One region of the Oricola indica genome, then DNA from elsewhere that is predicted to be linked to it. Evidence: riboswitches for the same ligand, from Rfam matches in the RefSeq annotation. Region 1 holds a riboswitch; the other holds the start of a gene.

Evidence for each region. Region 1 has a riboswitch for S-adenosylmethionine ahead of ACQK2M_RS22670 (O-succinylhomoserine sulfhydrylase). Riboswitches for the same ligand answer to the same signal wherever they lie in the genome.
Region 2: linked by a shared signal. The riboswitch ahead of metA (homoserine O-acetyltransferase MetA) and the one ahead of ACQK2M_RS22670 (O-succinylhomoserine sulfhydrylase) in region 1 are both predicted to bind S-adenosylmethionine.

Annotation. Positions count from the first base shown of each region.
Region 1 covers NZ_OZ245747.1:4,571,481-4,587,184, reverse strand. The annotation lists gene ACQK2M_RS22715 (aspartate aminotransferase family protein) at 1-65, shown strand, start outside; gene argF (ornithine carbamoyltransferase) at 105-1,031, shown strand; gene ACQK2M_RS22705 (Hsp33 family molecular chaperone) at 1,028-2,026, shown strand; gene ACQK2M_RS22700 (class I SAM-dependent methyltransferase) at 2,048-2,677, shown strand; gene ACQK2M_RS22695 (TrkH family potassium uptake protein) at 2,776-4,239, opposite strand; gene apaG (Co2+/Mg2+ efflux protein ApaG) at 4,236-4,628, opposite strand; gene ACQK2M_RS22685 (CDP-alcohol phosphatidyltransferase family protein) at 4,772-5,398, shown strand; gene ACQK2M_RS22680 (amidohydrolase) at 5,391-6,539, shown strand; gene ACQK2M_RS22675 (HNH endonuclease) at 6,556-7,170, shown strand; gene ACQK2M_RS22670 (O-succinylhomoserine sulfhydrylase) at 7,173-8,363, opposite strand; SAM riboswitch at 8,425-8,502, opposite strand; gene ACQK2M_RS22665 (2'-deoxycytidine 5'-triphosphate deaminase) at 8,581-9,669, shown strand; gene ACQK2M_RS22660 (ion transporter) at 9,661-10,452, opposite strand; gene ACQK2M_RS22655 (hypothetical protein) at 10,661-11,575, opposite strand; gene ACQK2M_RS22650 (DUF6471 domain-containing protein) at 11,533-11,688, opposite strand; gene ACQK2M_RS22645 (glycosyltransferase) at 11,760-13,679, opposite strand; gene ACQK2M_RS22640 (transporter substrate-binding domain-containing protein) at 13,886-14,800, shown strand; gene ACQK2M_RS22635 (sterol desaturase family protein) at 14,753-15,556, opposite strand; gene ACQK2M_RS22630 (tellurite resistance TerB family protein) at 15,630-15,704, opposite strand, start outside.
Region 2 covers NZ_OZ245747.1:1,058,240-1,073,943, forward strand. The annotation lists gene ACQK2M_RS05435 (hypothetical protein) at 68-208, opposite strand; gene ACQK2M_RS05440 (DUF2461 domain-containing protein) at 320-982, opposite strand; gene ACQK2M_RS05445 (TfoX/Sxy family protein) at 991-1,332, opposite strand; gene ACQK2M_RS05450 (glycerate kinase type-2 family protein) at 1,456-2,751, shown strand; gene ACQK2M_RS05455 (hypothetical protein) at 3,037-3,687, shown strand; gene ACQK2M_RS05460 (hypothetical protein) at 3,684-3,893, shown strand; gene ACQK2M_RS05465 (vWA domain-containing protein) at 3,903-5,087, opposite strand; gene ACQK2M_RS05470 (VOC family protein) at 5,176-5,550, shown strand; gene ACQK2M_RS05475 (hypothetical protein) at 5,558-5,872, opposite strand; gene ACQK2M_RS05480 (N-acetyltransferase family protein) at 5,936-6,391, opposite strand; gene metA (homoserine O-acetyltransferase MetA) at 6,384-7,313, opposite strand; SAM riboswitch at 7,379-7,456, opposite strand; gene ACQK2M_RS05490 (diguanylate cyclase) at 7,677-9,536, shown strand; gene ACQK2M_RS05495 (AraC family transcriptional regulator N-terminal domain-containing protein) at 9,740-10,630, opposite strand; gene ACQK2M_RS05500 (SDR family NAD(P)-dependent oxidoreductase) at 10,794-11,663, shown strand; gene ACQK2M_RS05505 (SDR family oxidoreductase) at 11,674-12,486, shown strand; gene ACQK2M_RS05510 (ferritin-like domain-containing protein) at 12,726-13,226, opposite strand; gene ACQK2M_RS05515 (ABC-three component system protein) at 14,014-15,135, shown strand; one part of gene ACQK2M_RS05520 (IS3 family transposase) at 15,263-15,599, shown strand; one part of gene ACQK2M_RS05520 (IS3 family transposase) at 15,599-15,704, shown strand, end outside.

The DNA.
Region 1 (15,704 bases):
AGATCGCGCTCGAACGCGTCGAAGAGGCCGTATCGCATCTGTCCGCAACGGGACGTGACCGGTAAAACCGGTCCGTCATACGAAACCCTTTTGGATTCCGAACCATGAGTGTCCGTCATTTTCTCGATATCGCTGCCATCCCGGCGGAAGAACTGCGCGTAATCCTCGAAGGCGCGAAACAGCGAAAGGCCGCTCAGAAGGCGGGCACCGCCGACAGGCCGCTCGAAGGCAAGGCGCTGGCCATGATCTTCGAAAAGCCGTCGACGCGCACGCGCGTGTCCTTCGATGTCGGCATGCGCCAGCTTGGCGGCGAAACGATCATGCTGACCGGGACCGAAATGCAGCTCGGCCGTGACGAGACCATCGCCGACACGGCGCGGGTGCTGTCGCGCTATGTCGACATCATCATGATCCGCACCAAGGAACACGACCGGCTGATGGAACTGGCCGATGCCGCGACAGTGCCCGTCATCAACGCGCTGACCGACGACACCCATCCCTGCCAGATCATGGCCGACGTGATGACCTACGAGGAGCATCGCGGGCCGATCGAGGGCCATCGCATTGCGTGGACCGGCGACGGCAACAATGTCCTGCACTCGCTGATCGAGGCGTCGCCGCAATTCGGTTTCGACCTCTCCGTCGCCGTACCCGAGGGCAACGAGCCGGGGCAGCGCTATGTCGACTGGGCCCGGTCGCGTGGCGGCAAGGTGGAGATCGGCCACGATCCGGAGGCTGCGGTCGCCGGCGCGGATGCCGTCGTCACCGACACATGGGTGTCGATGGGCCAGGAGGAAAAGGCGCGCGGCCACAACATATTCATGCCTTACCAAGTCAATGAGCGCCTGATGAAGCAGGCTTCCGAGGACGCCCTGTTCATGCACTGCCTTCCCGCACACCGCGGCGAGGAGGTGACGGACGGCGTGATCGACGGCCCGCAATCCGTCGTCTTCGACGAGGCCGAGAACCGGCTTCATGCGCAAAAGGAAATCATCGCCTGGTGTCTTGGCGTGGGGATCGGCGCACGATGAGCGAACACATCGCCTTCACGGGCATGAGCGACACGGATCCGATCGACGCGGTGGTCCCTTACCGGGTCGACGCGCTGGATGCGCGCGGCCGGGCGGTCATGGTCGGCCCCATGCTCGACGCGATCCTTGACCGTCACGATTATCCCGAGCCCGTCGCCCGGCTGCTCGGCGAGATGATCGTGCTCACGGTGCTTCTCGGCACGTCGCTGAAATTCGAGGGAAAGTTCATCGTCCAGAGCCAGACCGACGGACCCGTGTCCCTGCTGGTCTGCGATTTCGCGACGCCGGATGGCGTGCGCGCCTATGCCCGTTGGGACGAAGACGCCGTCGAGGCTGCGCAAAAGGCCGGAACGGATGATCCCGCAAGCCTGCTCGGCAAGGGCACGCTCGCCCTGACTGTCGATCAGGGCGCCTACATGCAGCGATACCAGGGCATCGTCCAGCTCGACGGTGCATCGCTGGAGGAAGTCGCGCGCAATTACTTCCGCCAGTCCGAGCAGATCCCGACCGAACTGCGTCTCGCGGTCGCGCGGCTGACGGTGCGTGGTGATGATGGCGATGTGCGCAATCACTGGCGCGCGGGCGGCATATTGGCTCAGTTCCTGCCCGATGCGCCGGAACGCGCCCGCATGTCCGATTTGCACCCCGGCGACGCGCCCGACGATGCCGAAATCCACGAGCTGGACGAGGACGACGCCTGGCAGGAGGTCAAGGCGTTGCTGGACACGGTCAGCGACGACGAACTCGTCGACGAGAGCGTCGGCGTCCACACGCTTCTCTACCGGCTGTTCCACGAGCGTGGTGTGACAGTCAACGAAGCGGGTCCGGTGCATGATCGCTGCACCTGCTCGCGCGAGAAGGTTGCCGGCGTGTTGCAGTCATTGTCGCCGGAAGAGCGCGCGGAATCGCTCGAGGACGGCGAGATCGTCGTAAAGTGCGAGTTCTGCTCGACCGTCTATCGCTTCAAGCTGTCGGATTTCGACAAGCCGAACTAGGAAACGCAGATCGGAGGCTTCATGAGCCGGACAGACAGGTTCTGGGACCGCATCGCGAAGAGATACGCGGCCCGGCCGGTCGCCGACGAGGCGTCCTACCAGAAGAAGCTGGAGATCACGCGCGCCTATCTTGGCGAGACGTCGGACGTGCTGGAAGTCGGTTGCGGCACCGGCTCGACCGCCATCCTGCACGCGCCGCGCGTTCGGCATATCCGCGCCGTCGATTGCTCTGCCAACATGCTCGACATCGCCCGCGAGAAGGCGCTGGAAGCCGGCGTCACGAATATCGACTTCGAGAAGGCCGACATTGACGAGCTGGACCTGCCTCCGGCGCATTACAACGTCGTTTTGGCGCTCAGCATCCTCCATCTCGTCGACGATCGGGACGCCGTGATCGCAAGGCTGTTCGATGCGCTGAAGCCCGGCGGCGTGCTGGTATCCTCGACGGGCTGCGTCGGCGACGATATGGCCTGGATCCGTTTCATCGCGCCGCTCGGGAGGTCCGTCGGCCTGCTGCCGCTCATCCGCGTCTTCACCCGCGCGCAGTTGCGAGCCAGTTTCGAGCGCGCCGGTTTTGCCATCGAACACGACTGGAAGCCCGGCAAGGGCAAGGCCGTCTTCATCGTCGGCCGAAAGCCGGAAGCGTCCTAGTGCAATTCAGGTCCTGGTTGAAACATCAGCATCGGAATGCGCGTTCGAGCCGAAGGCGAGAGGCAGCGCATTCTGATTCTATTGCAACCTGAAATGCACTAGCTTCGCCAGAAACGCGGCAGGAAAAGCACCAGCACGGTGAACAGTTCCAGCCGCCCGAGAAGCATGCCGAAGGACAGCAGCCATTTCGCCGTGTCGTTGAGCGGCTGGTAGGTGCCCGCTGGCCCGATGATCGACCCGAGACCGGGCCCGACATTGGAGATCGCCGAGCCCGCGCCCGAGATCGCCGTCAGGAAATCGAGGCCGGTCAGCCGCAACGCGATGGACAGCACGATGAAGGCTGCAAGATAGAGAAAGATGAAGGTCGTCACCGCGAGCGGAACGCGGTCGTCGAGCGGCCGCCCGTTGAAGCGCTTCACGAAGACACCGTGCGGATAAAGCACCTTGGCGAGCCGCACCCGGACCTCCGCGAACAGCACCTGGAAACGGAAGATCTTGATGCCGCAGGAGGTCGATCCGGCGCAGCCGCCTATGAACATGATGATGAAGAAGAACGAGATCGACTGCGCCCCCCACAACCCGTAATCGGCGGAGGCGTAGCCGGTGCCGGTCATCACCGAGACCGTGTTGAAGACCGCCGCGCGGAAGGAATCCGATTCCCGCGTGAAGCCGGCCAGCGAATGGTCGGCGACGATCCAGCCGAGCAGGATCAGAACGCCGAGAACGGCGAGAAAGGTGCGCACCTGCTGGTCCCGCCACAGCGAAAGCGGGCGGCCCTGCAACACTTGCACATAAAGCAGGAAGGGTATGGACCCCGTGATCATGAACAGGATCGCGATCCATTCGATCGACGGGTCCTGGTAGAAGCCGAGCGAGGCGTCGCGCGTAGAGAACCCGCCGGTCGCCACCGTGGTCATGGCGTGGATCAGCGCATCGTCCGGCCGCATCCCGGCGATGAGATAGGCCGCCGCGCACAGCGCGGTGAAGGCGACGAATACCAGCGTCATGGAGCCCGAAATCTGCGTCGCGCGCGGCAGGATCTTTTCCGGCGTCTCGAACGCCTCGGCCTTGAACACCTGCATGCCGCCGATCTGCAGCATCGGTAGCACCGCCACCGCCATAACGATGATCCCCAGACCACCCAGCCATTGCAGCATGCCGCGCCACAGGAGGATGCCCGGCGGCGCGTGATCGAGACCGGTGATGACGGTCGCCCCCGTCGTGGTCAGCCCGGACATCGCCTCGAAGAAGGCGTCGGTGAAGGTCGGCGTGATGCCGGACCACCGGAAGGGAAGGGCGCCCGCCGTCACCAGCGCCAGCCAGACAACCACCGTCATCAGCATCGCCTGCCGCGTCGAAAGGCTGCGCGAGAGGCCGCGCGTCGCGGTAAAGAAGGCCACGCCGACCAGCGTTGTTGCCGCCGAGGACCCGGCGAAGACCTGCCAGTCGGGATTGCCCGCGACCATGTCGACCAGCGCCGGGATCAGCATCGCCGCGCCGAGCGTCGTCAGCAGGATGCCCGTGACGAGGATAACCGGCCTGAGATCGAGGACCGCGCTCAATTGAGGCGCCGCGCCGGATCGGGAATGTCGAGCGAGAAGGCCGGAATATGCGCCTTGAATCGCGTTCCATCGTCGCGCCGCAGGACGTAGTGGCCGACCATCGTACCGGACGGCGTGTTGAGCGGACAGCCCGACGTGTACTGGTAGCTGTCGCCCGGCGAGAGGACGGGATGCTCCCCGACAACCCCCGGCCCTTCGACTTCCTCGACCTGGCCGATGGCGTTCGTAATGTGCCAGTAGCGCGTCTCGAGCTGGACGCGATGATCGGACCCGTTGGCGATCACGACGGTATAGGCCCACACGAAGCGATGCTCGTCCGGCTCGGACTCCTCGTCCAGATAATGCGGTTCGACGATGATCTCGACGCCGTCTGTCGTTTCTCGGTACATGCGCGAGATTTAGCTGATGATCCCCGTCATGAGAAGGCGCATCCCGCCGCACACACGCTTGCGTGAACGGATATGAAGGATCGTGGCATGACATCGGCGGAATGGGCGATTAAGTCACCCGCCGGAGACCGAGGAAAAGTGACATGCTCGATGGTGCAGTGCGCGAGAGGATACAGCCGCTGATCGATGCTGCGGGCCGTGCGATTGCGCGAACCGGGGCAACCGCCAATACCGTGACAGTCACGGCCCTTCTTCTCGGAGTTGCCGCGGCGGGATTGATCGCCCTGCAATGGTATCTCGCCGGCATGATCGTCCTTCTGGCGAGCCGACTCTGCGACGGCCTCGATGGCGCGGTCGCCCGCGTCAACGGCAAGACCGATTTCGGCGGTTTCCTCGACATCGTCCTCGATTTCGCGGTCTACGGTATCATCCCGCTCGGCTTCGTCATCGCCGACCCGGCCGCCAATGCGATCGCGGGCGCGGCGCTGATCTTCTCCTTCTATGTCAACGGCGCGAGCTTCCTCGCCTTCGCCATCATGGCCGAGAAGCATGGCATGACGACCGACCAGCGTGGCGAGAAATCGCTGTTCTTCACGACGGGCCTCGCAGAGGCGACCGAAACCATCGCCGTCTTTGTCGCCGCCTGCCTCTTTCCCGGCTGGTTTCCCGTCCTTGCCTGGGTCTTCGCGGCGATTTGCCTCTACACGGCGCTGTCGCGCATCGTTATGACGAAACGCGTTTTGAGCCTGACCGGGAAAGACGATGCTTGAGAATTACGATCTGATCGCCGAACTGACCGCGCTGCGCCGAGACCTGCACCGCATGCCGGAAATCTCCGGCGAGGAGGAGAGGACGGCGGCGCGCATGAGCGTCTGGCTGCGCGACTGCGGCGCCGACGAGGTGATCGAGGGCCTCGGCGGTTACGGCGTGGCCGGCATCTTCGACAGCGGAACGCCGGGGCCGACGGTCCTCCTGCGCTGCGAACTCGACGCCCTGCCCATCCACGAGACCGGGTCGCCGGACTGGCGTTCGCAGATCGAGGGCAACGGTCACATGTGCGGCCATGACGGGCACATGGCGATCATGTGCGGAATGGCGCGGCGGTTGCAAACCGAACGGCCGGCGCGCGGCCGCGTCGTCCTGCTTTATCAGCCCGCCGAGGAAACCGGCGTCGGCGCGCGGGGCGTCCTCGACGATCCCCGTTTCGAACAGATCCGGCCGGATTTTGCTTTCGGGCTGCACAACCTTCCCGGCATGAAGCCGGGCGAGGCGGCGATCCGCGAGGGCTCGTTCTGTTTCGCCTCCGAAGGCATGCAGATCCATCTGACAGGCTGGACTTCCCATGCCGCCCATCCGGAAGATGGCCGCAGTCCCGCCAACGCGATGTCGGACCTCGTGACGCGCTTGCCGAACCTGCCCGAGGAACTCGGCATCGCACCCGGCGACGCGCTCGTGACGCTGTCGCATGCCCGTCTCGGAGAGGCCGCCTTCGGCATCGCGCCGGGGGAGGCGTGGATCATGGCGACGCTGCGGGCGCGCACGGACGAATTGCAGGAAAGGCTGATGGCCGTCGCGCGCGAATGCGCCAACGCGGCCGCGAAAGCCGCCGGGCTTGAGGTCGATATCGAAACGTCGGAGCGTTTCGCCGCCTGTTTCAACGACGCTGAGGCGACTGCCATGGTGCGCGAAGCCTGCGCGGAGGCCGGTGTCGCCTGTGGCGAGGTCGATGGCCCGTTCCGCTGGTCGGAGGATTTCGGCCTGTTCTCCTCCGCCGCGCCCTCCGCCTTCTTCGTGCTCGGCGCGGGCGAGGATCAACCGCAATTGCACAATCCGGACTACGATTTCCCCGACGCGATCATTCCTCAAGCGCTGGCGATCTTCGAACGGCTGGTGCGGGGGCGCTGCGGCTGATCAGGAGCAAATCTGAATGAAGCGTTGTTTCCGTGAGCCGATACCGGAACTGTTTGACGCGGCGAGATATTTGGACGCTGCCTTGTCGGCACACCTGGTCGGACGGACAAAGCTATCCTACGAGCTGATCGAGCTAGCTGACATGCCCGTCATCCGAGAATGGACTGAGTCGATTTGGGGTGCTCGAAGTCCTTATGTCACAATTGACACCTCGGTCGTTGCATCTCGAAAGCGCCATCCAATCGCCGTTCAACCGCAACGTATGCCTTCGAATGCGCAAAAAGAAGAATTGCGCCTTCGGGACGGTTACCATTGCCGATTTTGTCACATCCCGGCGGTTCGCTCGGAGATTCGCGTCGCTCTGAAGAAGCTGTATCCAGATGCCCTAAAGTGGGGGCAGCGAAACAACGAACAGCACGCAGCCTTGCAAGCCATGTGGCTGCAATACGATCATGTACTGCCACATGCATATGGCGGCGATAACAACTTGGAGAACCTTGTCGTTACCTGCGCGCCCTGCAATTTCGGAAGGAACAGCTATTCGCTTGCCGAGGCCGGGTTGGAGGATCCGAGAGACAATCCGCCAATCCACTCCTGGTGGGATGGCTTGGAGCGTCTGCTCCAAGCCTGAAATCATCTAGCCGCCGCCAGCGCCCCGTCGATATCGTTCATCAGGTCGTCGGCATCCTCCAGCCCGATGGAAAGTCGCAGCGTGCCGTCCGAAATGCCGAGTTCCTCGCGCGCTTCTGGCGACAGGTTCTTGTGCGTGGTCGTCGCCGGATGGGTGATCAGGCTCTTGGCGTCGCCGAGATTGTTGGAGATGCTAACGATCCCGAGCGCGTTTTCGAAGGCAAAGGCTTCTTTCTTGCCGCCCTTCAGCTCGAAACAGACCAGCGTCGAGCCGCCCTTCATCTGCTTGGGAATGATGTTGGCCTGCGGGTGGTCCGGCCGTCCCGGATAGATCACGCGCTTCACTTCAGAGCGCGACGCCAGGAAGTCGGCGACCTTGCCGGCATTCGCGGTCTGGTTCTTCACGCGCAGCGGCAGCGTCTCCAGCCCTTTGAGCATCACCCAGGCGTTGAACGGGCTCATCGACGGACCGGTGTGGCGGTAATAGTCGTGCAGGTTCTCGTCGATCCATTCCTCGCTCGCCAGCACCACGCCGCCGAGACACCGGCCCTGGCCGTCAATGTGCTTGGTGGTCGAATAGACGACGATATCGACGCCCAGTTCCATCGGCTTCTGGTAGATCGGCGTGGCGAAGACATTGTCGATCACCACCTTCGCGCCGACCGAGCGTGCGACGGCGACCACGTGCTCGATGTCGATGACTTCCAGCGTCGGATTTGTCGGGCTTTCGAAGAACAGCACCTTGGTGTTCTTCTTCACCGCCTGCTCCCAGGCGTTCGGGTCCGTGCCGTCGACCAGCGTCGTCTCGACCCCGTATTTCGGCATCAGCGTCTCGACGATCCAGCGGCAGGAGCCGAAAAGCGCGCGCGCCGCGACCACGTGGTCGCCGGCCTTCACCTGGCAAAGCAATGCTGAGGCAACCGCGGCCATGCCTGAGGCGGTCGAGCGCGCCGCTTCCGCGCCTTCCAGCAGGCACATGCGCTGCTCGAACATCTCGTTGGTCGGGTTTGCGTAGCGCGAATAGATGAAGCCCTCTTCCTCGCCCTTGAAGCGGGCCTCGGCGGCTTCGGCGCTGTCGTAGACGAACCCCTGCGTCAGATACATGGCCTCCGATGTCTCGCCGAACTGCGAGCGCAACGTGCCGCCATGCACCATCTGCGTTGCGGCGGAAAATTTCGACCAGTCAGAAGCCATCTGGAGTCTCCATACAAAAAAACCGGCATGCGTCGCCGCAAAACCGGTTGAACCACGTCTTCTGACGTGCCGCGCGGCCTTTTAGCGAGTTGTTTAACGTGGCTGCAAGCCGACCGGCCAAATCACCACGAACGAAAGCTGTCCATAAGGCTTCGCGGTGCTTGCGTCAACAAATCCGCTCGGGAATGGTGCGCGCCATGATGGGGAACCTCGACAGATGACCGGCGGAATCCTGCCCGACAGTGCCATACGCGCCCTGTTCGAGGCGTCTGCACTCAAATCCGACCGGGCCCTCGATCCTGACCAGATCCAGCCGGCCAGCCTCGACCTGCGGCTTGGCGCGAAAGCCTATCGGGTGCGCGCGAGCTTTATGCCGGGGCGTGACTTCAAGGTGGTCGACAAGCTCGAACAGCTGAAGCTGCACGAGATCGATCTCGAGGTGGGCGCGGTGCTGGAGACCGGCTGCGTCTACATCGTGCCGCTTCTGGAAGAACTGGCGCTGTCCGACGGTATCGCCGCATCGGCCAATCCCAAGAGTTCCACCGGCCGGCTCGATATCTTCACCCGCGTCATGACCGACCACGGCGTCGAGTTCGACAAGATCCCGGCCGGCTATCGCGGTCCGATCTATCTGGAGGTCAGTCCGCGCACCTTCCCGATCGTGGTGCGCACCGGCTCGCGCCTGTCGCAGGTCCGTTTCCGCTCCGCCAACACGATCCTGGGCGCGGATGATCTGTCGGCGCTGCATGAAACAGAAACGCTGGTCGCCGGCGACAATCCGATCGTCACTCAGGCCGGCATTGCCGTCTCGGTCGATCTGTCCGGCGACAAGCAGGGCCTCGTCGGCTATCGCGGCAAGCATCACACGGCAGTGGTCGATGTCGACAAGCGCGGCGCGCTCGACGTTCTGGATTTCTGGGAGCCGCTCTATGTGCGCGACCGCAAGGAACTGATCCTCGACCCGGACGAATTCTACATTCTCGTCAGCCGCGAGGCCGTACACGTCCCGCCGGACTACGCCGCCGAGATGACGCCCTTCGATCCGCTGGTCGGCGAATTCCGCGTCCATTATGCGGGGTTCTTCGATCCCGGCTTCGGCCACAGTGAGGCGGGCGGCACGGGCAGTCGCGCCGTGCTGGAGGTGCGCAGCCACGAGGTGCCCTTTGTCCTTGAGGATGGCCAGACGGTCGGACGCCTCGTTTACGAGCGCATGGAAAAGCGCCCGGACCATCTCTACGGCATCGATCTCAAGTCCAACTACCAGGCCCAGGGCCTGAAGCTCTCCAAGCACTTCCGCTCATTGTGAGGTGCGCTCCGCGCGCAACGCCTTGATCTCTTCCCTGAGTTTGCCGAGTTCCGACAGGATCGCGGTCTGGTCGTAATGCAGCGTCGCCCGGTCCGAGGCGGCCTCCTCGTCATGCTCCTTTTGCATCGCCGAGACGATGACGCCGATGAAGAGGTTCAGCACCGTGAAGGTGGTGCAGAGAATGAAGGGGATGAAGAACGCCCAGGCCCATGGATAGACATCCATCACCGGGCGGACGATGCCCATCGACCAGCTTTCCAGCGTCATGATCTGGAACAGGGAATAGGCCGAGGCGGCGATCGAGCCGAACCATTCCGGAAAGGTCGCGCCGAACAGCTTCGTCGCCATCACGGAGAAGACGTAGAAGAACAGGCCGAGCAGCATCATGATCGAGCCCATTCCCGGCAGCGCGGCCAGCAATCCGCCGATCACGCGGCGCAGCGACGGCACGACGCTGATCAGCCGCATCACGCGCAGTATACGCAGCGCCCGCAGCACGGAGAACGCGCCGGCCGAGGGGATCAACGCGATCCCGACCACGAAGAGATCGAAGATGCGCCACGGGCTCCTGAAGAACGCACCCCTGTAGACGGCGAACCGCGCGATCAGTTCGACGACGAAGACGCCAAGGATGATCCGGTCGACCGCCATGATCAGCCCGCCCGCCTGCACCATGACGGCGGACGAGGTTTCCAGGCCGAGACTGACGGCATTGATGATGATCAGGATGACGATCGCCTGCTCGAAGCGCTGCGATTCGACGAGGGTTGCGAGACGTTGCATGGGCTCTTTTTCGTCCGGTGCCAGGGTCGCGGTTTCGCTCGTCAATATGGGGAGCGCGGGACGATTTGCGAGATGTCAGATACGATGCCGCACGCCATCCGGGTCGTGCGGCGCGTGCGGGGTTTTCTCCCAGAGGAACGGCATTCGGTAGCAAACGCACCAAGCGCGGGGCTAGGCCGTGAGGTGGCGCGCGGCGGTGGGCGCGGCTTTATGCCTGATTGGGGTGAACCCGATAAGCGCCGATGCGAGTGTCTTCGGCGTGTTCTCTGAGGTCAAACCGCTCTTGCAAAATCCACCGCCGTTCACTGACAATAGCGTCGTACTTGACTTGAATCGCTATGCGGCAAGAAAGACAATCGAGGTTCTGAATAGTCCAGAACTCATCGGCGGTGATTGTCGCGCGATAAATTTCGCGCTTCTCTCCCGGCGGGATTTCCCGATATTGATCGGGTCGGATCGACAAACTGGATGGGACAGGTGTCCACTTGTCTTTGAGCGCTTGGCCATTTTCGTCGACGAAAATGCCTTCGGTAATGTGCACATAAGAATCGACGTGAATCGCTGGAGTTTGCCCAACATTTCGAATGGACACCGTCACAGAAATATATCGCCCGTACTCCGAGTGAGCGCCGTATTCAGCTACCACATCGCTCACGATCAAATGCGCTCGGATTTGAGCGGTTCCCACGTCAAACGTCGCTTTTACGGCGTCGTCAGCAGCGCGCACGGCCTCCTGCGTTTCTTTAAGAGTTAGAGCGACATACACCACACCGATTGCGGTGATGATTACGCTTGCCCACGTGGCCCACAGCATACCCTCGGCCCAATACGCCATCTCCCTTTGGGCGTTCAGATTTTGCTCGGCGCGATCGTGTTCGCGGCTGGTGCCTTCATAGGCGGCAAGGCATTGTCTGAAATCATCAATCGCCACGCTGGACGCGAGACATTCTTGCTGATGTTGCTGCTGGGTGGCGTACTGGGCTATCTCCGATTGATGACGCTGATCGGCGCGCTCGTAGCCCTTTGATACTGCGTATGAAAGGTAAACCAGCCCGACAAGAGCGACACCGATTACAGCGATCAGGTAAGGTGCAATGTCTGTGTATCTATTGCCGCTAGACATTGCAGGAAAAACGCCGCTGTGAACTTACCCCGAGAGAGCTTATTCTTTACGTTGGCCTCTTTCTCGTCAACACCGATCTCTGACAGTTCCTCGACCAACCCGGCGTAGGTCACGCCCTTTCGCTTCAAATCCGCTTTCAGGAGGTTTGCAGCCTTAGATTCCCAGTCCGTGTCTTTGCGAGACGTCAGATACGATGCCGGACGCCATTCGGGTCGTGCGGCGCGTGCGGGGTTTTCTCCCAGAGAAACGGATTGCGGTAATACTGCACCGCCGCCCGCCAGCCCGCGAGAGACATCAACAGCCAGTAGGCCGGCAGCGCCGGCAGGACCTTCAGCGCAAGCCCCTTTTCCGGGCCGTCGACCGCGCGCAGTCCGAGCGCGGCGTGCACGCCGAAGGCGAGCAGGATGTTCGCCCAGTCGGCGGCCGCGAGCCATGACCAGGCGATCGGGACGTCGCCCTGGAACACGCCCCACGCGGCGACGCCGGCGATCATGAGGAGCGTCATCGGAAAGAACAGCGAGCAGATGACGGTTCCGGCCAGAAGGGCGTGCAGGATCAGTGTTCCCGCGATCGGCATCCGCCGCGACCGCAACGCGCCGAGCCTCGTATTGACGATCCAGGTCTGGAGCCAGCCCTTGATCCATCGCGTGCGCTGGCGCAGCCAGATCGACGGCTTGTACGCCGCGTCTTCCAGCGTCGGGCGCGTGATCGTCCCGATGCGGAAGCCGGCGCGCCAGAGCCGGAAGCCAAGATCGGCGTCCTCGGTCACATTGTGCGGGTCCCAGGCACCGCAGCGCTCCAGCGCGGTCCTTCGGAAATGGGTGGACGTGCCGCCAAGCGGCACCGGAAGGCCGTGCCGTGTCAGGAACGGCAGGAGCGCGCGGAACTGCGCCGCATATTCGACATGGAACAGCCCAGCGATCCAGTTGCGCCGTGGATTGGCGATGACCAGCGGAGCCTGCAAGGCCGCAACGCGGTTCGGCGCGCGCCGGAAGATCTGCCAGGCTTCCTCCATCTGGTCCGGATGAGGCCGGTCCTCCGCGTCGAAAAGCGTCACCAGCGAACCGGTGCAGAAAGGCAGGGCGTGATTCAACGCCTTGGGTTTCGTTCGAGGCCCGATGCGCGGCACCGCAATCACCTCGAAACGGCGGTCGAGCTTCTGACGATCCAGCGCCGCCAGCGTCTGGTCGTCATCGTCCTCGCAGACCAGCTTGATTTCGAGTTTGCTTCGCGGCCAGTTCAGCTGCTTCAGCGAGGTGATCAGGTCATCGACGACCGGCGCCTCGCGATAGAGCGCAACGATCACCGTATAGACCGGGCGTTCGGAATTCTTGAATTTCGCCAGCGGTCTCGGCTCTACCCGTTCGTAGCCGATCGCGGCAGCCAGACGCAGTACGATGCTGGACAGAAAAAACAGCGAAGCGCCGACATGCACGGCGAGGATCGCAATCGCCGGCGAGAGTGTCAGTCCTGTTGTCACGGCCGAGATCAGCGCCGCCAGCACGAACCCGTGCCAGGCGCTGGCGCCATGTTTCGCCGAGGCGGCGGGCATGTCGTTCGAGAGCCGAAATCCCGCTTCCTCGGCAAGCCTCAGGCGCATCCGTCCGATCGATGCCTTTCGAAGCGCAGAGGGCACCGTGATCGCGATGCGCGTGTCGGCCTTGCGTTTTTTGCGGAGCAGCTTGTCCGTGATCAGCGCCGACCCCGGCGAGGGCGCGACCACCGCCCGCACGGTGCCGTCGGCCAGCCGGCACCAGCCGGTCGGAGACACGAGAGTCCCCGCGTGGGCAGGCTCGTCGCGATTCAGGATCTCGATAATCGTGTCCGGCGCGATGAATTCCAGCCCTGTGTGCTCCGCCAGGGTGCGGTAGTAGATTTCCTCCGTGATCAGTCCGCTGGCCAGCAACTCCTCGACGCCGGTCGTGTCGTTTCGGATCGCCATCCGGCTCGCGCGCGACAGATAGGAGGCGGGATAGGCGTGATCGGAAAGGAATGCGATTGTCTCGCAGTAGCGGTTTTCGTTGTCGGCGGGTTTTCCCGGGCGTTTGCGTGTCAGGGCACGCGCCTGATCGAGCAGGCCTGTAACCGGCTCGTGCTTCAGCATGACATCCGGCCTTGCCGGTTGCCCCGTCGTTCCGGAAGTCGATCCTCCGGCAGTATCCGTCGCCCCTGCGGAACTCACAAAACCCAACCCCATTCTCCGCAACTGCAAACACTATCGGTGCGCGCGAGTTTTGCAAGCGCGGCAACTTTCGAGAGAAGGCGCCAAAACCCTCTGGAACGCCGCGGCCGGTTCCGATAAGCGAAGGCATGCGCTATTCCGTCGTGTCCAGAGCTGTCGCAGCCCTCGTTCTCGTCCTTGCGGCCGTCATGCCGGCCGGCGCGGGCGATCCGCCGCGCCTGTCCGATCCGAACAGCCGTATCGCGCCGACGGATCTGACGGGTCTCTTACGGCTGCGTTTTCTGACCACGCTTGATTTTCCGCCCTTCAATTTCGCTGATCCGCAGCGCCGCCCGACCGGTTTCAATGTCGAGATCGTAAGGGCGATCTGCGCCGAACTCGGCATCGAGGCAAAATGCGAAATCCAGGCGATGCCCTGGGAGGAGCTCGACCTCGCGCTGGACGGACTGCGCGGCGAGGCGATCATCGCCGGCCACGGCATCAGCACGCAATTGCGCGCCAATCGCGTCGTCTCCCGGCCCTATTTCAAGTTTCCGGCGCGTTTCGTCGCGCGATCCGATTTCAGGGCGCCGACGACTGACATGTACTCGCTCGCGCGCGACCGGAAGGTCGCGGTGGTGGCGGGAAGCGCCCATGCCGAGATGTTGAAATCCTGGTTCCGCGAAGCCGTGCCGGTCGAGGTCCAGGACGAGGCGGCGGCCTACACGGCGCTGCAAAGGGAAGAAGTCGAGCTGGTGTTCGGCGATGGCGTGGCGCTGTCGTTCTGGCTTGCCTCGTTGAGCGCGGGATCGTGCTGCAGCTTCGTATCCGGGCCGTTCCTGTCGGATCGCTACCTTGGCCCCGGCATGGCCATCGTCATGCGCAAGGACAGCGCGCCGGTCATGACGGCGCTGAACGCCGCGCTCAACGCTATCGAGGAAAAAGGCGTCTACCGCGAAATCTACCAGCGCTATTTCCCGCTCGATCCCTACGCCGACGGAATCGGCGCGCCGACGCTACCGTCGGACGAAGGGCAGGCGCAAAGCCCAGAGCAATCCGGCTGACATCGGCCCGCGATATTCCTTCAGTCCGATTTCCATGCCCTCGTGCCCCAGCTTCGGTTGCGCGATGTAGGTGCCGAACAATCGGTCCCAGAACGGGAAGTTGAAACCGTAATTGGAATCGGTCTCGCGCGGCGTCGACGAGTGATGCACGCGGTGCATGTCCGGCGTGACGATCGCCCTGCGCAGCCATCGGTCGATCGGCTGCGGCAGGTTGATGTTGGAATGGTTGAACATCGCCGTCCCGTTCAGCACGATCTCGAAAAGCAGCACGGAGAGCACCGGCGCGCCGAGCGCGATCACGATGCCCGCCTTCCAGAACATCGACAGCACGATCTCGATCGGATGGAAGCGCAACGCCGTCGTCACGTCGAACCCGTTATCGGCATGGTGCATGCGGTGGATGCGCCACAGGATCGGAATCTTGTGGCTGGCGACATGCTCCAGCCAAACGGCGAAATCGAGAATGACGAAGGCGAGAATGCCGGCAACGAGCGGCGGCATGCCCAAGGCGGGAAACAGGCCCCAGCCTTTTTCCTGCGCGAAGATCGCGGTACCGACCGCCGCGGCGGGAAAGATGATCCTCAGCGCCACCGACGACAGCACGACGACCGAAAGGTTGGTGAACCAGCGCTTGGATTTCCAAGCGCCTTTCATCTCCTCGCGTTCGAGGCGCGGCGACCACAATTCGAAGATCGCCATCGAAATGAAAATCGTCAGGAAGGCTGCCAGCCGGATGGTTGCTTCGGAAATTTCCATCGCCCTATCGTGCTTTCGTGATGCGCCGGTCCCTGATCGGACGGCGGCGCATCAACAGCAAGTCAATTCCGCGTCAGGGCAGGCGGAAGCGCGCCCGGGCGGAACGCTCGATGGCCGCGGAGACGAGGTTGTCCAGATCCAGTTCGTC
Region 2 (15,704 bases), 3.5 Mb from region 1:
CCATCGCCAGCTCGTTCTCGCACATTCCGTTCGACGCCGGGGCGTCCGCCCGCTGGCGTCGGAGCGATCAGGAGTGATCGAAGGTGGTGCCGGTGAAGGCGTCGGCGGTGAAATTCGCGCCGGCCTGGCCGGACTTGATCGCCAAGCCGAGACCGAGAACCGAGCAGAGCATTGCCGCGAGCATCAGGCGGGGAAGATGTATCGTCATTGAGCCTCTCCTGCATTCGACGTCTTTGCGCCGTTGGGGCCATGCTCGGAGATTAGTCCTTCGAAATGGTTGCCGGCGTGCGTTTCATCACATGGCAAAACCGTGGCGTGGCTAATTTTGGCTTAACCCGGCCAACAGGTTTCGGACCGGCAACAGACGCTCGAAATCCTCCATGACGCGCGCCATGATGTCCGGGCGGGTCACTGCCGCGGGGCCTTCGAGATCGTGCCAGACGGCCAGCCCCTTGTGGCGCGCGAGATCGGCCTGCGGGGCGTCCGGCGTAACGCCGGCGGGCACGCGTTTCAAGGCCGGTTCCGACAGCCGGAAGCCGCTTTCCACGAGCCCGTCGAGCAAGGCGCCGATAGTCTCGCCCTGCGGTCCGGAGACGGTCTTGCGCCATTTGTCCAGCGCCGGTCCGGGAAACTCGAATGCGCCGCAGCCGATGGTGCAGTACTCCGTCGAGACGCCGAACATGAAGGCCGGAATTTCGCCGGGCGTGGCCCACGAAAGGTGGATATGCGTGTTGTAGGGCGTCTTGTCCTTGGAGAAGCGGATATCGCGATTGATGCGGAATATCTTCGGTTTGTGCGGCTTGCCCGTCAGTTGCTCCAGTTCGGCCGCCACCAGGTCCGAAAAGGCCTTCGTCGGCTTCTTGACCGCGGCCTCGTAGCTCTTCTTGTGATCCGTGAACCATTCACGGTTGTTGTTCGCCTTCAGGCCCGACAGGAAGTCGAGCGTCGCGTCTGTGAAGCCGGTAAATTCCTGTGTGGACATGGGCGGACCTATTTCGGCGGAAGGGTCGTCACGAAGGAAAGCGACAGCGAGGTCAGCGCGCGCATGGCGTCGTCGCTCGCGGCGTCTTCGTCGAGCCAGATGAAGCCGCCCATCTTGCGTCCGCCATGGATCATCGGCCGGGTGCCGGGCGTGGCAAGCGCCTTTTCCTCGTTGTCCTTGCCGACGCGGTACATGAAATGCGCGTCGCCTGATTTCTCGCGGCGCGCGCCGCCGACCATGTTGCCGTCGATGAGGAAACAGATCCCGCCCATCATCTTCCGTTCGGAGAGACCGGGCAGACCTTCGAGCATGTCGCGCATGCGCGCGGCGAGGGCTTCATCGTGGGCCATGACGGCATGCTAGCGCAATTCGCGGCCCGGAAAAGCGGATTTGCGTGCGTGGAGACGGTCTCCTGACAATTCCTGGCGTGACAGGAGGGCCGTCGCGCTGCAAAAAGGCGCAAGGAAACAAGCATGCGAAAAGGCACCATGGCGGACACTGACGAACTGAAGGCGGATGCGCGCGCGATTTTCATGGCCGGCGTGGCGGCGGCGGATCCGCATGACGCCGTGGTCAACGCTCTCGAGATCCACAATGGCGAATGGTCGGAAGCCGGCAAGGTGCATGTGATCGCCGCCGGCAAGGGTGCCGTGCCGATGATGCGCGCCGCGCTGGAGACGCTGCCGGCCGGAAAGATCGGCGCGACGCTGGTCGTCACCAATTACGAGAATGTCACCGATATCGAGGGCGTGACGGTCATGGGCGCGTCTCACCCGCTGCCCGACCGGAATGGCGCCGAAGCCGCGGCAGCGGTTGAAAGGATCGCCAGCGAAGCCGCGACGAGCGATCTCGTGCTGTGCCTGATTTCAGGTGGCGCATCGGCGCTTCTTCCCGCGCCGGTCGAGGGTGTGACGCTCGATGAAAAGATCGCCACCAGCGATTTGCTGCTGAAATCCGGCGCGGACATCGTCGCCATGAACACGGTGCGCAAGGCGCTGTCGCGGCTGAAAGGCGGCGGGCTGGCGCGCGCCATTTCACCGGCGCAGGGGCTGGCCCTGATCCTCTCCGACGTGCCGGGCGACGATCTCGCCATCATCGCCTCCGGCCCGACCGTCGCCGATCCCGCGCCGCCGCAAAAGGCGCTGGAAATCGTGCGCGACCTCGGCATCGCGGACCGCCTGCCGGAGAGCGTTCTGGCGCATCTGGAAAAGCGCGCGGCCGAGCCCGCCGCCGATTTCGTCCACACGACGGAGAACATCCTGATCGGCTCCAACCGGATCAGCCTTTCGGCGACCGAGAACGCGGCGCATCATCGCGGCTATAAGCCGATCGTGCTTTCGGAGTGGCTCGAAGGCGACGTGCAGGCCGCGGCCGAGAGCTTCCATGCGGCGGCGTTCCGGGCCTCCTCCAAGGGGCGGGTCGCGATTCTTGCCGGCGGTGAAACCAGCGTCCATGTGACGGGTTCGGGCAAGGGCGGCCGCAATCAGGAGATGGCGTTGCGCTTCGCCGTATTGTGCGAGGCGAGCCCGCTGCCGCGCGGCTGGGCCTTCCTGTCCGGTGGCACGGATGGCCGTGACGGACCGACCGACGCGGCCGGCGGTCTCGTCACGCCGAAGACCATCGCCGCGCTCGACGCAAAAGATCTGTCAGTGGATGCTTACCTTTCCGACAACGACGCCTATCACGCGCTCAAGGAAGCCGACGCGCTTCTGATGACCGGCGCGACCGGCACCAATGTCGCGGATCTGCAGGTGCTTTTGCTGGGGTGAGGAGCGGTCAGCAGAGCTGACCGATCGACAATGATTTGTCGATTGGAGCGACGAACGCGCGGAGCCATGGCGAAGCGCCGGCGATCCCGAGCGTCGACTTTTTATTCGGTCTGCAGAATGCTAGGAACGCCGTGCCTATCCATGTGCGGCTAGGGTTCCGTTGCTTCGCGCAAGCTGGTCCGAGCGCCGTCATGAGCCGTGTACGGCAGACACCCGAGGACGAAACGACCAGAGGGAGTGGAAAGGGCGTGATGAAACACGTCTTTACCAACCTCAGAGGTCTTCATGACATCCCTCGGACTATTCCTCGTTCTCGCCGCCGCCGTCTGCCACGCGACCTGGAACTATTTCGTCAAGCGCATCAATGGCGGCCCGGAACTGATCTGGCTGTTTTCGGTTCTGTCGATCATCATCCTTTTTCCCGTCGCCATCGGAATCGTCATTGTCGAAAAGCCGGCGTTCGGCATCGCGCAACTCGCGTTCATTGCCGGAAGCGCCATGCTGCATCTCGGCTATTTTCTCCTGTTGCAGACGGGTTACTGCAAAGGCGATCTTTCGCTTGTCTACCCAACGGCACGCGCGACGGGGCCAGTGCTGTCGACTTCATTCGCAATCCTGTTCCTCGGCGAGACGGTCACTCCCCTCATGGCGGCCGGCGCGGCGATCGTCATTTTCGGAGTGTTGATGCTGACAGGCGGCATCAGGCGTCGGGCGGACAACCTTTCCGCCTCCCTTCTGTTCGGCCTTGGCGCGGGCTTCCTGATCGGCAGTTACACTGCCTGGGATGCCTATGCGGTGTCCGCCTTGCTGGTTCCGCCTTTGCTGCTGGATTACGTCTCCAGCGTCGGGCGCGCGGTTTTGCTCGCTCCGGTCGCCACCGCAATCGCGCGCTTGTCCGCCGGCATTGGCGCGAACATCGAAGCGGCGTTGTCGTGATCGCGATCTTCAACCCGCTGGCCTATATCCTGGTGCTCTATGCGCTGACTTTCACGCCGGTCGCCTATGTGGCGCCCATGCGCGAGGTGAGCGTGTTGCTGACTGTACTCGCGGGCAGCCTGTTGCTCGGCGAAGGACGGTTGCGCCCCCGGCTTTTCTGGGCAGCCGTGATCCTGTCGGGCATGACGCTTCTGGTGACCGCGTGAGGGGGTGCCTCAGCGCGACAATTCCCGCGTCGCCTCGTCCAGGCCCTTCAGCGTCAGCGGATACATGCGGCCGCCCATGATCTCGTTGAGCATCTGCGTCGACTGGGTGTAGCGCCAGCGGTCTTCGCGCTCGGGGTTGAGCCAGATCGTCCTGGGGAATTTGTCCAGCACGCGCTGCATCCACACCGCGCCGGCCTCGTCGTTCCAGTGCTCCACCGAGCCGCCGGCCATGGCGATCTCGTAGGGGCTCATCGCGGCGTCGCCGACGAAGACAACGCGGTAATCGGAGCCGTAGGTGTGCAGCACGTCGAAGGTCGGAATGCGCTCGGCGTGGCGGCGGCGATTGTCCTTCCACACGCTCTCATAGAGGCAGTTGTGGAAGTAGTAGTATTCCATGTGCTTGAACTCGGCGCGCGCCGCCGAGAACAGTTCCTCGACGACGCGGATATGGTCGTCCATCGAGCCGCCGACATCGAAGAACATCACCAGCTTCACCGCGTTGCGCCGCTCGGGCCGCATCTTCACGTCGAGATAGCCGTGCTCCGCGGTGGACTGTATGGTGCCGTCGAGGTCGAACTCGTCATGCGCGCCCTGCCGCGCCCAGCGGCGCAGTCGTTTCAGCGCCACCTTGATGTTGCGCGTGCCGATCTCGACGCCATCGTCGAAATTCCGGAATTCGCGCTTGTCCCAGACCTTCACGGCGCGGCGATGCCGGCTTTCATTCTGGCCGATACGCACGCCCTCGGGGTTGTAGCCATAGGCGCCGAAGGGTGATGTGCCGGCCGTGCCGATCCATTTCGATCCACCCTGGTGGCGGCCCTCCTGTTCCTTGAGGCGCTCCTTCAGCGTCTCCATCAGCTTGTCGAAACCGCCGAGCGACTCGACCAGCTTCTTTTCCTCTTCCGACAGGTGTTTTTCGGCCAGCCGGCGCAGCCATTCCTCCGGCAGGTTGGCGACATCCACGCCGGTTTCGCCGGAGACCGCCTCCAGCCCCTTGAACACATGGGCGAAGACTTGATCGAAGCGATCGATATGGCGCTCGTCCTTCACCAGCGCCGCGCGCGCGAGGAAATAGAACCCCTCGACATCCCAGGTCACGAGCCCGGCCTGCATCCCTTCCAGCAGCGAAAGATATTCGCGCAGCGACACCGGCACCTTGGCGGCTTTCAGTTCGAGGAAGAAGGGAATGAACATGCCGCTTTCTAGCGCCGATGGGATGTGCTGTCATCACGTCCCGTACCCGCCCGTGACAGGATTGCGGTAACCAGCCAGGGGAGGCCGCATGACCGATTACAAACCGCAGGGCTACACCAGCCTGTCGCCCTATCTGATCGTTCCCGATGCGCAGAAGACGCTCGATTTCGTCAAGGCCGTGTTCGGCGCCGAACCGTTGCGCCTGCATCGCCGCGACGACGGCTCGATCATGCATGCGGAGGCGCGCATCGACGATACGGTGGTGATGATGGGCGAGATGCCGGAGGGGCCGCAGGCCAGCATTCATGTCTATTGCGCCGATGTGGAGGAAGCCTTCCAACGCGCGCTGGACGCAGGCGGCACGATCGTCCAGCTGCTTGAACTCAAGCCCGACGGAGACCGGCGCGGGGGCATCGACGACGGCAACAACACCACGTGGTGGCTGGCGCGTCAGGAGGGCTGAAGGCGCCCTAGGCGAAGTAATTGCCCCAGACGATGAAGCCGACGATCGCCAGAACCAGCGCGAGGGCCGCTGCGGCGGGTAGGCGGCTTGCCCATCGCAAGCCGGAGCCCCGCGGATGGCCGCGACCGAGGAAGAAGACGGGAACGGCGACGAGCCCCGCCGCCAGTTGCCAGCCGAGGAACCCTGTCACGCGGTTCAGGCCGCGTGTAAAGCTGTCGCCCGTCGGTTCGGTGATCGAGAACTGGATGAAGGACCAGATGAACAGTCCTGCCCAGACGGCGAGCAGGACGATGGTGGTCGAATTCTTGCGTTGATCCGGCATCGCCTGTCCCTCCCCGAAGCCGGGGAGAGTGTCGGCGAAAGACGCAAGAAGATCAATCGGGCGTCAGCGCGCGTATTTGATGAAGGGCGTGAGCTTGCCGATCCGGTCGTAGAGCCTGCGGGCCGTCTCGTTGAAATGCTGCGTGTTCCAGTAGACGGCCGGACAGCCCTCTTCATCGGCGGCCGCGTAGACCGCCTCGATCAGCGCCCGGCCGATTCCCTTGCCGCGCACCTCCGGGTCGGCATAGAGATCCTGCAGATAGCAGACATTCTCTATCTTCCATCCGTGGCGGTGGAACAGGTAATGGACGAGCCCGACCGGCTTGCCGCCGACCAGCGCGATCAGGCCGCGAAACTCGTTCGGCGCGCCGCCATTGCCGGCCAGCATGCGCTCGAAGGACGACGCGTAGACCTCTTCGGGCACCGAGGATTCGTAGAACTCCAGATAGGCGGTCCACAGGCGGCGCCATTCGGCCTCGTCGCCGCGTTCGAGCGGGCGGATTTCAAGCGTGTCAGGCATCGCGGTGCTTCCCGATTTCGGAAAGGTCGTATTCCGTCGTCTGGTAGACTTGGTTGATCCAGTTGCCGAACAAAAGGAAGGCGTGGCTGCGCCAGCGGTTGAGCGGCTTGTTGTCGGGGTTGTCTTCCGGGAAATAGTTCACCGGCACGCCGATCGGCGTGCCGTTTTCAACGTCGCGGAAATACTCCTCGGCCAGCGTCGTGGAATCATATTCGACATGGTTGAAGATGTAGAGCCGGTTGCACTTCTTTTCCGAGATCAGGCAGAGGCCGGTATCCGGCGATTCCATCAGCACCTCCAGCCCCATGTCGGGCCTGATGTCGTCCTTGCGCACCTCGGTCCAGCGCGAGACGGAAATCTGGAAGTCGTCGGAAAAGCCCGCGAGATAGGGCGAGGCCGGCTTCAGGTTGCGGTGGCGGTAGACGCCGAAGGCCTTCTTCGGAAGCGTGTATTTCGGCACGCCGTGGAAATGCCAGATCGCCGCCATCGCGCCCCAGCAGATGTTGAAGGTCGAATGCACGTTGGTCTCGGTCCAGTCGAGGATCCGCTGCAATTCGTCCCAGTAGGTCACGTCCTCGAAGGGCAGCGTCTCGATCGGCGCGCCCGTGATGATGAAGCCGTCGAACTTGCGGTGCTTCACCTCGTCCCAGGTGTGGTAGAAGGAGATCAGGTGTTCGGCCGAGGTGTTCTTGGGCTGATGGCCGCCGACGCGCACCAGCGTCAGTTCCACCTGCAGCGGCGTCGAGCCGATCAGCCGGGCGATCTGGGTCTCGGTCTTGATCTTGTTCGGCATCAGGTTGAGCAGGCCGATCTGCAGCGGCCTTATGTCCTGGCGCAGCGCGGTCGTGTCGTCCATGACCATCACGCCCTCGCGCACGAGAATATCGCGGGCGGGAAGCTGGTCTGGAATACGGATCGGCATGGCCTTGCTCTTTCACTCAAACAAAAAAACCGGCCGCGAAACAACGCTACCGGTCGGGACGTCCTCTGACTGTCGTCTCGGCCCTTTAGCGAGTTTTTTTACGTGGCTGCAAGCCGGCCGGCCAAATCACCACGCCGCGGAATGTAGTGCCGGCGGCGACGGGCGTCAATCTGTCGGTGCGACGGGTGCCGGAGTAAAGGATTTCGCCCTTTACGTAGCGTTATGGAATTTTTTCCTTTTGGTGGCTATCGTGGGCCGGAAACGTACTGAATATGGACCAATGATATGATCCATGGCCTGATTGCCAATCTGGCGGTTGTCGGACTTTTTGTGTCGGTTTGGCTTTTCGCCAAAGAGGCCCTTGTGCGGCACACTCACGGCAAAAGGGTGGTCGTCCTGGGCATTCTGGTCGGGTTGGGCTCGATTGCGACGATGGCGATGGCGGTCCGGACGCAGGATGGCCTTCTCTTCGATCTTCGGTTCGCCTTGCTCGCGACGGGAGCTTTTCTCGAGGGGCCGATTGTCGGCGTCATCGCCGCGCTGGCCGCGATCTCCTTCCGAATCATCGAAGGCGGCGCGGGCTGGTTTGCCGGAACCGTCGGCATCCTGCTCTCGGCCCTGATCGGCATCGCCGCCTACCGGTGGCTGCCGTTCCGCTGGACCTTGCGCCAGTTCGCGCCGCGCGCCCTGCTGGTAGCCTTCGGCGCAACGACCTTGCCGAATATCGCTGTTTTCATGCTCCCAGCGGATCTTCTCGACGCATCGATGGGCCGGACGGTGTTGCTGACGATGGGCCTGAATTTCGTGGGCATGCTGTTTGTCGTTTTTACCGTCTGGCATGGCAAACTTCGCCTGAGGGAGCGCGCGCTCCTGCTGGCGGCGATCAGGCAGGCGCCGGATTATTTCTACGTCAAGGATCGCCAGAGCCGGTTTGTCGCGGTCAACAAGGCCGTCGCCGCGCATCATGATTCGGAGCTGAAGTCTACTCTGGCCGGCAAGTCGGATTTCGATCTCGAACCTGAACGGGCACGGCAATTATTCGCGGCCGAGCAGGATCTGATGACCAGTCCCGACAACAGGATCGATACGCGCGAGACCGTCGACCTGCCCTCCGGCGACACGCGCGTCTTCGAAACGACGAAGGTTCCGGTGAGCGATGTCGATGGACAGGTCATCGGGCTCGTCGGGATTACGCGGGACGTGACGGAAGCCGTCGAAGCGGAACTTCGGCTGCACGAAGACCGGCGCCTGCTGGTTTCGATCCTGTCGAAAATGACGGACGGCGTGGCGCTCTTCGACCGGGAAAGCCGCCTCGTCTACTGCAACGATCAGTATCACGCATTCTTCTCACGGACGCGGGACGTTCGCGTTCCGGGCGCCGAACTGACGGCCATTCTGCGCGCCGCGGCGGAGCGTCGCGAGCAGATCGACATTCCGCAGGAGGACGTCGAGGACTGGATACGGGACGTCGTGCAAGGCATGAAGCGGGGCGGTTCGGAGGAAATCCGTCTGTTCGATGGCCGCACGGTTTTGGCCCGGACGCGGGTGGTCCACAATCTGGGCGCGCTGTCCGTCGTGTCCGACATTACCGACATGCGGTTGACCGAGCAGAAGCTCTCCGGCCTTGTCAGCGAGATGGAAACGCTCGCAAGGACCGATGCGCTGACCGGCATCGTGAACAGGCGGGCGTTCGACGAGTATCTCGAGCGCGAGGTTTCGCGCGGCAAACGCGGCGGGAGCCCGGTCAGCCTGATCATACTCGACGTCGATCACTTCAAGGCCTTCAACGACTTTCACGGTCATCCGGAAGGCGACATCTGCCTCAAGCGCGTGGCGAATGTTCTGAGATCGCAGATCAGGCGCGGTTCGGACTTGCTGGCGCGCTATGGGGGAGAGGAGTTCTGCGTCATCCTTCCCGACACCGATGAAGACGGCGCCATCGTTTTCGCCGAAGGCCTGCGCGCGGCAGTCGAAGCGGCAAGGATCGAGCATGGCGCTTGCGATGCGGGAATCGTGATGGCGAGCCTGGGTGTCGCGACGATTCCGGCGGGGGTCGACGATCTGTCGGCGTCGGACCTCCTGAAAATGGCGGACATCGCCCTCTACGGCGCCAAGAAAAGCGGCCGAAACCGCGTCATGCAGCATTCGCGGGTGTTTCAGACCATGACTGCGAAAACCTTACTGCCTCAGGCGCAACCCGCCAAAACGAAACAGGCCGGTTAAGCGCCGCAATTCGCCTCGAAGGCTTTCCGCCGACGGTGCTCGAAGAGCGACTGGCCGGCCAAATCACAACGGACAGCTGGATATGCCCGAAACGGGATGAGGTCAGTGTTTTGGGGGGAGGGGCAGCCGCGTCTAGAATGGGGCCGGGAGGGGAATGGCGGGCCGTCTACGGCAAACTGAGCAAATCCGGCCTGACAAGTAGTTTACTCGAACGCCACGAGTTCACGGTCCTGTCTCGGCGATCGCCCGAATTTTCGGGAGTACTCCCTCGAAAATTGCGCCGAGCTTTCGTATCCCACACCGAATGCGATCTCCGATACTTTTGCGCTGGAAGTCTGAAGCGCATCACGCGCCCGGAGCAGGCGCAGGTCCTTTTGATATTGCAGTGGAGACGTTCCGGTCACGGCCTTGAACTGCTCGAAAAAGGCCGAGCTGCTCATGCCGACATCCCTGGCCAGTTCCTTGACGACTATGGTCCTGGCGAGATGGGTTTGTATGTTCCTCGTCGCCTCAAAAATGCGACTGGCCGCGCTCTCATGCCAAAGCAGTTTGTGAAGCGTCTCGCCGTGCTGTCCCATCAGCAGGCGCGCGTGGATTTCTCGGGCTGTGATCGGGGCCAACAGACGTCTCGCCGCCACCGTTTCGCATTGCTTGAAATAGCGCCGCAATGCATCGTCTATCTCTTCATCCGTGTCGCACAGGTGAATTGAAAACGGTTCCGAAGGCCGGGTGTTTGCCGAAGGCGATACAGCCGGCGCCAACGACCGCAGCAGGTCGAGATCAAGCGGGAACACAAGCGCGACATAAGGTAAATCCGGCGCTGCTTCGGTAATGCGTGAGAGAACCGGCAAGGCGTGGCTGACGATCAGCGACTGGCCCGCGCGCACGGTTATTGTCTTTGTATTGGTTCCAACCTCTTTCGCGCCTTGCAGGACAAGGCAGAGCAATGGCCGGTAGACGGTTGCGTTTTGCCCCGAGGGAGCCTCGTGGCGCAGCAGATGTGTTCCGCTGGCCTCATGGAACAGCGCCCCCTGACGCAACCCCGATTGATCCAGCAGCGACAAAGTGCGGTCCAGCAGTGCCTCGTGTGTCATGGCGGTCTCCGTTGCGCTGGCGCAAGCCATAGCATGGCAAGGTAAACGGATTTATAGAAAAACAGCAAGAGTGGAGGATCGTGCAAGAAAACAGGACAAACCATAAAGATTGCCACGGCAACCTTGAATATCGTGCGATCACCAACACGAAGGGATCGCAGAGATGAAAAACATCTTCATAACCGGTATCGCAGGTGGCTTCGGCAAACCCACGGCGCTGGCTCTTCTGGAACGGGGCTACGCCGTTGCCGGAAGTATCCGCAGCCGCGGTGGGAAGAAGGCCGCGACTGTCGCCGAACTCGAAGCGGCCGGCGCAAGAATTGTCGAGATGGACGTGACCGACACGGCCAGCACCGAGCGCGGTGTCTCTGATGCCATCTCGCAACTCGGCGGGCTCGATATCCTGTTCAACAACGCGGGCATTGGCTCCTATGGAATCCAGGAGCTGATGTCTCCAGAGGACATGACACGCGTTTTTGACGTGAACGTCATGGGCGTTCAACGAGTCATGCGGGCAGCGTTGCCGCATCTGCGGGCGAAACGGCGCGGGACTGTAATCTATACGTCCAGCCTGATCGGGCGGATTGCGACCCCGTTTTATGGCACCTATTCGGCATCGAAATGGGCGCTGGAAGCTGTGGTCGAATGCTACAGAACGGAGCTTTCAGGGTTCGGGATCGAATCCTGCCTCATCGAACCCGGGGCAATGCCAACAGCATTCTTTGATGGCATGGTGACACCGAACGATCCTGCACGCGAGGCCGAATACGGCGAGTTCGCCGCCGTGCCCGCGATGTCAAGCAACGGACTGGCCCAGATGCTCGACGCGACGCCCGATCAGCGGCCTGAGCGCATTGCGGAGGCGGTCGTCGCTCTTCTGGACAGGCCATTTGGGGAAAAGCCCTTCCGCACGGTGGTCGATTTTGTCGGCGTCGGCCCCGAGATCGAGCGCTACAACGATGTGCTCCACGACGTCACCCGCAAAGTCCTGACCAATTTCGGCATCGAACAGATGCTCGATCTGAACGCTTGAGGAGGTTTCGATGAAAACCATACTGATCACAGGAGCATCTTCGGGCATCGGCGAAGCAACGGCGCGGCACTTTCAGGCAAACGGTTGGAACGTCATTGCCACGATGCGTGCTCCGACAGAAGACAGCCCGCTTGCCGATCTGGACAATGTGCTGCTGACGCGGCTGGATGTGACGGATGCCGCCTCGATCCTGGCGGCAGTGGCAGCTGGTATCGAAAAATCCGGCAGGATCGACGTGTTGCTCAACAATGCGGGCTACGGAGCATACGGCGCGCTCGAGGCATTCACGATGGAGCGCATTCGGCGACAGTTCGACACCAATGTGATCGGGCTGCTGGAGGTGACCAAGGCTGTTCTGCCCCATATGCGGCAGAACCGTTCGGGCACGATCATCAATATCTCTTCCATCGGCGGTCAGATCACCTTTCCCCTGGGGACTTTGTACCACGGCACCAAGTTCGCGGTCGAAGGCCTGTCAGAAGCTCTGCACTACGAGCTTGAACCGCTTGGCATTCGGGTGCGCATTGTCGAACCCGGCATGATCAAGACGAATTTCGGCGGCAGGTCTTTCGATTTCGCGATGGATGAAAGCCTTTCGGACTATGCGCCGACCGCCGAAGCGATGGGCCGCCTGTTCGGCAAGCTGGCGTCAAATCCCTCCACACCTGAAATGGTGGCCGAGGTCATTTGGAACGCTGCGCATGAGGACGGAGACCGCTTGCGTTTCCGCGCCGGAGAGGATGCCATAAGGCTGCTGGACGAGCGGAAGAGCGAGGATGATGGGACCTTCATCGGCCGCATCAAGGCGTTGATGAGCGGCTGAATCAATTTCGGCCGCGTCCGCAATTGCCCCCATGGGTGTGCGGTGCGGGTAAAGCTGGCTTTCCTGAAATGGCGTCCCGGCGACGGTGCTCGAAGAGCGACTGGCCGGCCAAATCACAACGGACAGCTGGTTATGCCCGAAAGGGGATGATGTCAGTGTTTTGGGAGGAGGGGCGGCCGCGTCTCGAATGGGGCCGCACAAAATCTCGTACGGCCCCGTTTGCCAGGTGCGGACAGAATTCAGGCGGCGGCGTCCTTGTTGACTCCGCCCTTCACGGCGATCGCTGTCATGCGGCGATCGCCGTCATAGGTCTGATCGAGGCACTTCTTCAAAACCGCCGCGTCACCGTCCAGGCCGAGGCGGTTGGCGAAGGCGGCCAGTGTGCCGTAGCCAGCAAGCGCATAATGGACCATGCGCTGATATTGCGGGATGATGGCGGCGTCGCGCACGTCGGCGTCCGTGATCTCGTCGGACAAGCCATGCTTGCGCGCTTCTTTCACGAGGCCTTCCATACCCTTGCAGTGCTCCGCATTCGGCTTGATGCCGTGGTCGTTGCACAGCTTTTCGATTTCGGCGATGCCATCGGCAATACCGTTGCCGCCATCGATCAGCGCCTCGGACAATTCCTCGTCCTGGGCGGCGCGGCCCAGTTCGGTCACGACGGGCAGGGACTGGGTGTTGGCGCTCCAGATGTCCTGAAGCTGGTCGAGGTAAATGTCCTTGAGCGAATTCATTGTCATGTCGGACTCCTTTGGTCTGGTCAGTCCCCCAACGACCAGCGCTACGGAAAGTTCCTCTCGTCGATCTGGCTTGCCTGTATCCTGTTGCCCGCCCGAGGCGTCGCACTGACCGTCAGATTACTGCGCCTGGCTGCGTTCGCAGTCCTTGCGCATACAGCCAACAGCACCGCCGAGTCCCCCTCCTGCCTTCGCGGGTTTTTGTCCGCCGCACCGGACACCCCGCCACAATAGCCCGAACCCTTGGCGGAGACACATGGCATGGCTTTCAACCGGGCGCTTCTGCACCCTTCGGCGAAGACACTCGACGCCGGGCTATCTGAGCTCCATCGAGTTCGAGGATAAAATCATGCTGGCCTACACTCGTGTCAGAAAAGCCGGCAGCGGGCCATTCCGGCGACGGTGCTCGAAGAGCGACTGGCCGGCCGGCCAAATCTCTACGGACAGCTGGCTATGCCCGAAAGCGGATGAGGTCAGTGATTTGGGAGGAGGGCTAGTCGCGTCTCGAATGGGGGCGGGAGGCGACGGGAGGGTTTCGTACACCGAATGAGGTAAGCTGACACTCGCCTATAGCTCAAGCTTTGACGCTTTCGGCCTATTACGAAGATTCGGCTTCTGGCGACAAAAGTTGCGGGCGAAGCATGTTGTTCTAACCTCAAAAGAACAAGTGTGATGTTACTCAAGTGACGTTGCGCGGCGCTAAACTCATGTTTATCAGTGAAATAAGAAGTAAATATTCTAAGAGATTACGCGCAAATTAATGCCTCTTGGCTCGCGAGGAATATGAGCGATGGATGACGCTCCAATCCCCATTTCGACTCTCGACAATCCGACCAAGTGGCCATTGGCGAATGCTAGATTATTGGGCCTGGGTGCAGGCCTTCCGGTTAATCCGCTAGACCGCCTGGCAAACTTCAGTGCCGACGAGTTTGAGCGGTTTACACTCGAATGGGCCGATGGCTTCCTGCGCCAGAAGCTCTCCGGTGTGACCGACATTCAGCAACGCGGCGGCGCCGGCGATAAGGGACGCGATATCGTTGTCTGGTTCGGTGCACCGGGGTCACCTGAGCGCCATTGGCACCTGTATCAGTGCAAGCGATATGGCACGGCGCTCGGCGTCAATAAAGGCATTGGGGAGATCGCAAAGGTTCTTTTCTATGCGTTCCGGGGTGACTACACGCTGCCGTCCGAATACTGGTTTGTTACCCGGAAAGGCGTCACAGGCGAATTTCAAGACCTGATCGACGAACCGACAAAACTGCAAGGCTACTTGATTGCCAACTGGGACGCGCATTGCGCATCTGCGATCACTTCAAAGAAAGCCGTAAAGCTAGAAGGTGAGTTTGCTGACCACGTCGCCAAAGTGGACTTCAGCTTCATCCGTGTTAAACAACCACTCGATATCATCAACGAACACGGCCAAACGCCCTACCACCGTGTAGTTTTTGGCGCTCCTTTGATCGACCGGCCGCCGCCGCCCACGCCGCCATCGGAGGTGGATGAAGCCGAACAAGGCTATGTTGGTGAGCTCTTCAAAGTGATCGGTGAGATGACCGGTTCGGACGTTTCTTGTGAGGGTGATTTCGCAACATATGCGCAAGCGAGAGGCCTTTTTGAGCGCTCTCGGATGACGTTCTACAGCGCGGAAGGCTTGAAGGAACTGGCTCGCGACGGAATGGCCGACGCCTCCTTCTTTGATCAACTACTTGGTGAATTTCGCCATGGTCTCTACTACACCTACAGCGCACCCGCAGCTTCTGGATATATTCGCCTAAGCGAAACCGTCAAAGCCGCGCAGACTCAGCAGGTATCGAGTTCAGCCCTCAAAGACCACATAAATTCGCCTGATCGGGAAGGCCTGTGCCATCACCTGGCGAACAACGGTGATGTGAAATGGTGCGATGATGTCTGATCGTGCAGTCGCTACCCCAGCATCACTTGATGGCCATCGACTGTCCGGGTTCAGCACCAATGAGACAATTTCGGCTTAACGGATAGAGGAGGATTTCTGGCTCATCGTAGCCCTTCAAGGAGCGAAGATGAGACGGAAATCCGGGACACAGAAGGAGCCGGCGGAAAAGGTCATCAAGGACATCCGCCGTGCAACCCGCAAACATTATTCGGCGGAAGAGAAGATCCGCATCGTGCTGGAAGGCTTGCGCGGTGAGGAGTCGATTGCCGCGCTGTGCCGGCGTGAAGGCATTGCCGAGAGCCTCTATTACAATTGGTCGAAAGAGTTCCTCGAAGCCGGCAAGAAGCGGTTGGCCGGCGACACCGCGCGGGCAGCCACCAGTGACGAGGTCAAGCATCTGCGTCGCGAGGCCCATGATCTGAAAGAGGTCGTCGCCGAGCAGGCGCTGGAACTGCGGCTGCTTAAAAAAAGCATGATCGCGGATGGGGGCGACGACGAATGAGATATCCCGCCTCCGAGAAGCTGGAGATCATCCGGCTCGTCGAGCAGTCGCATCTGCCGACCAAGCG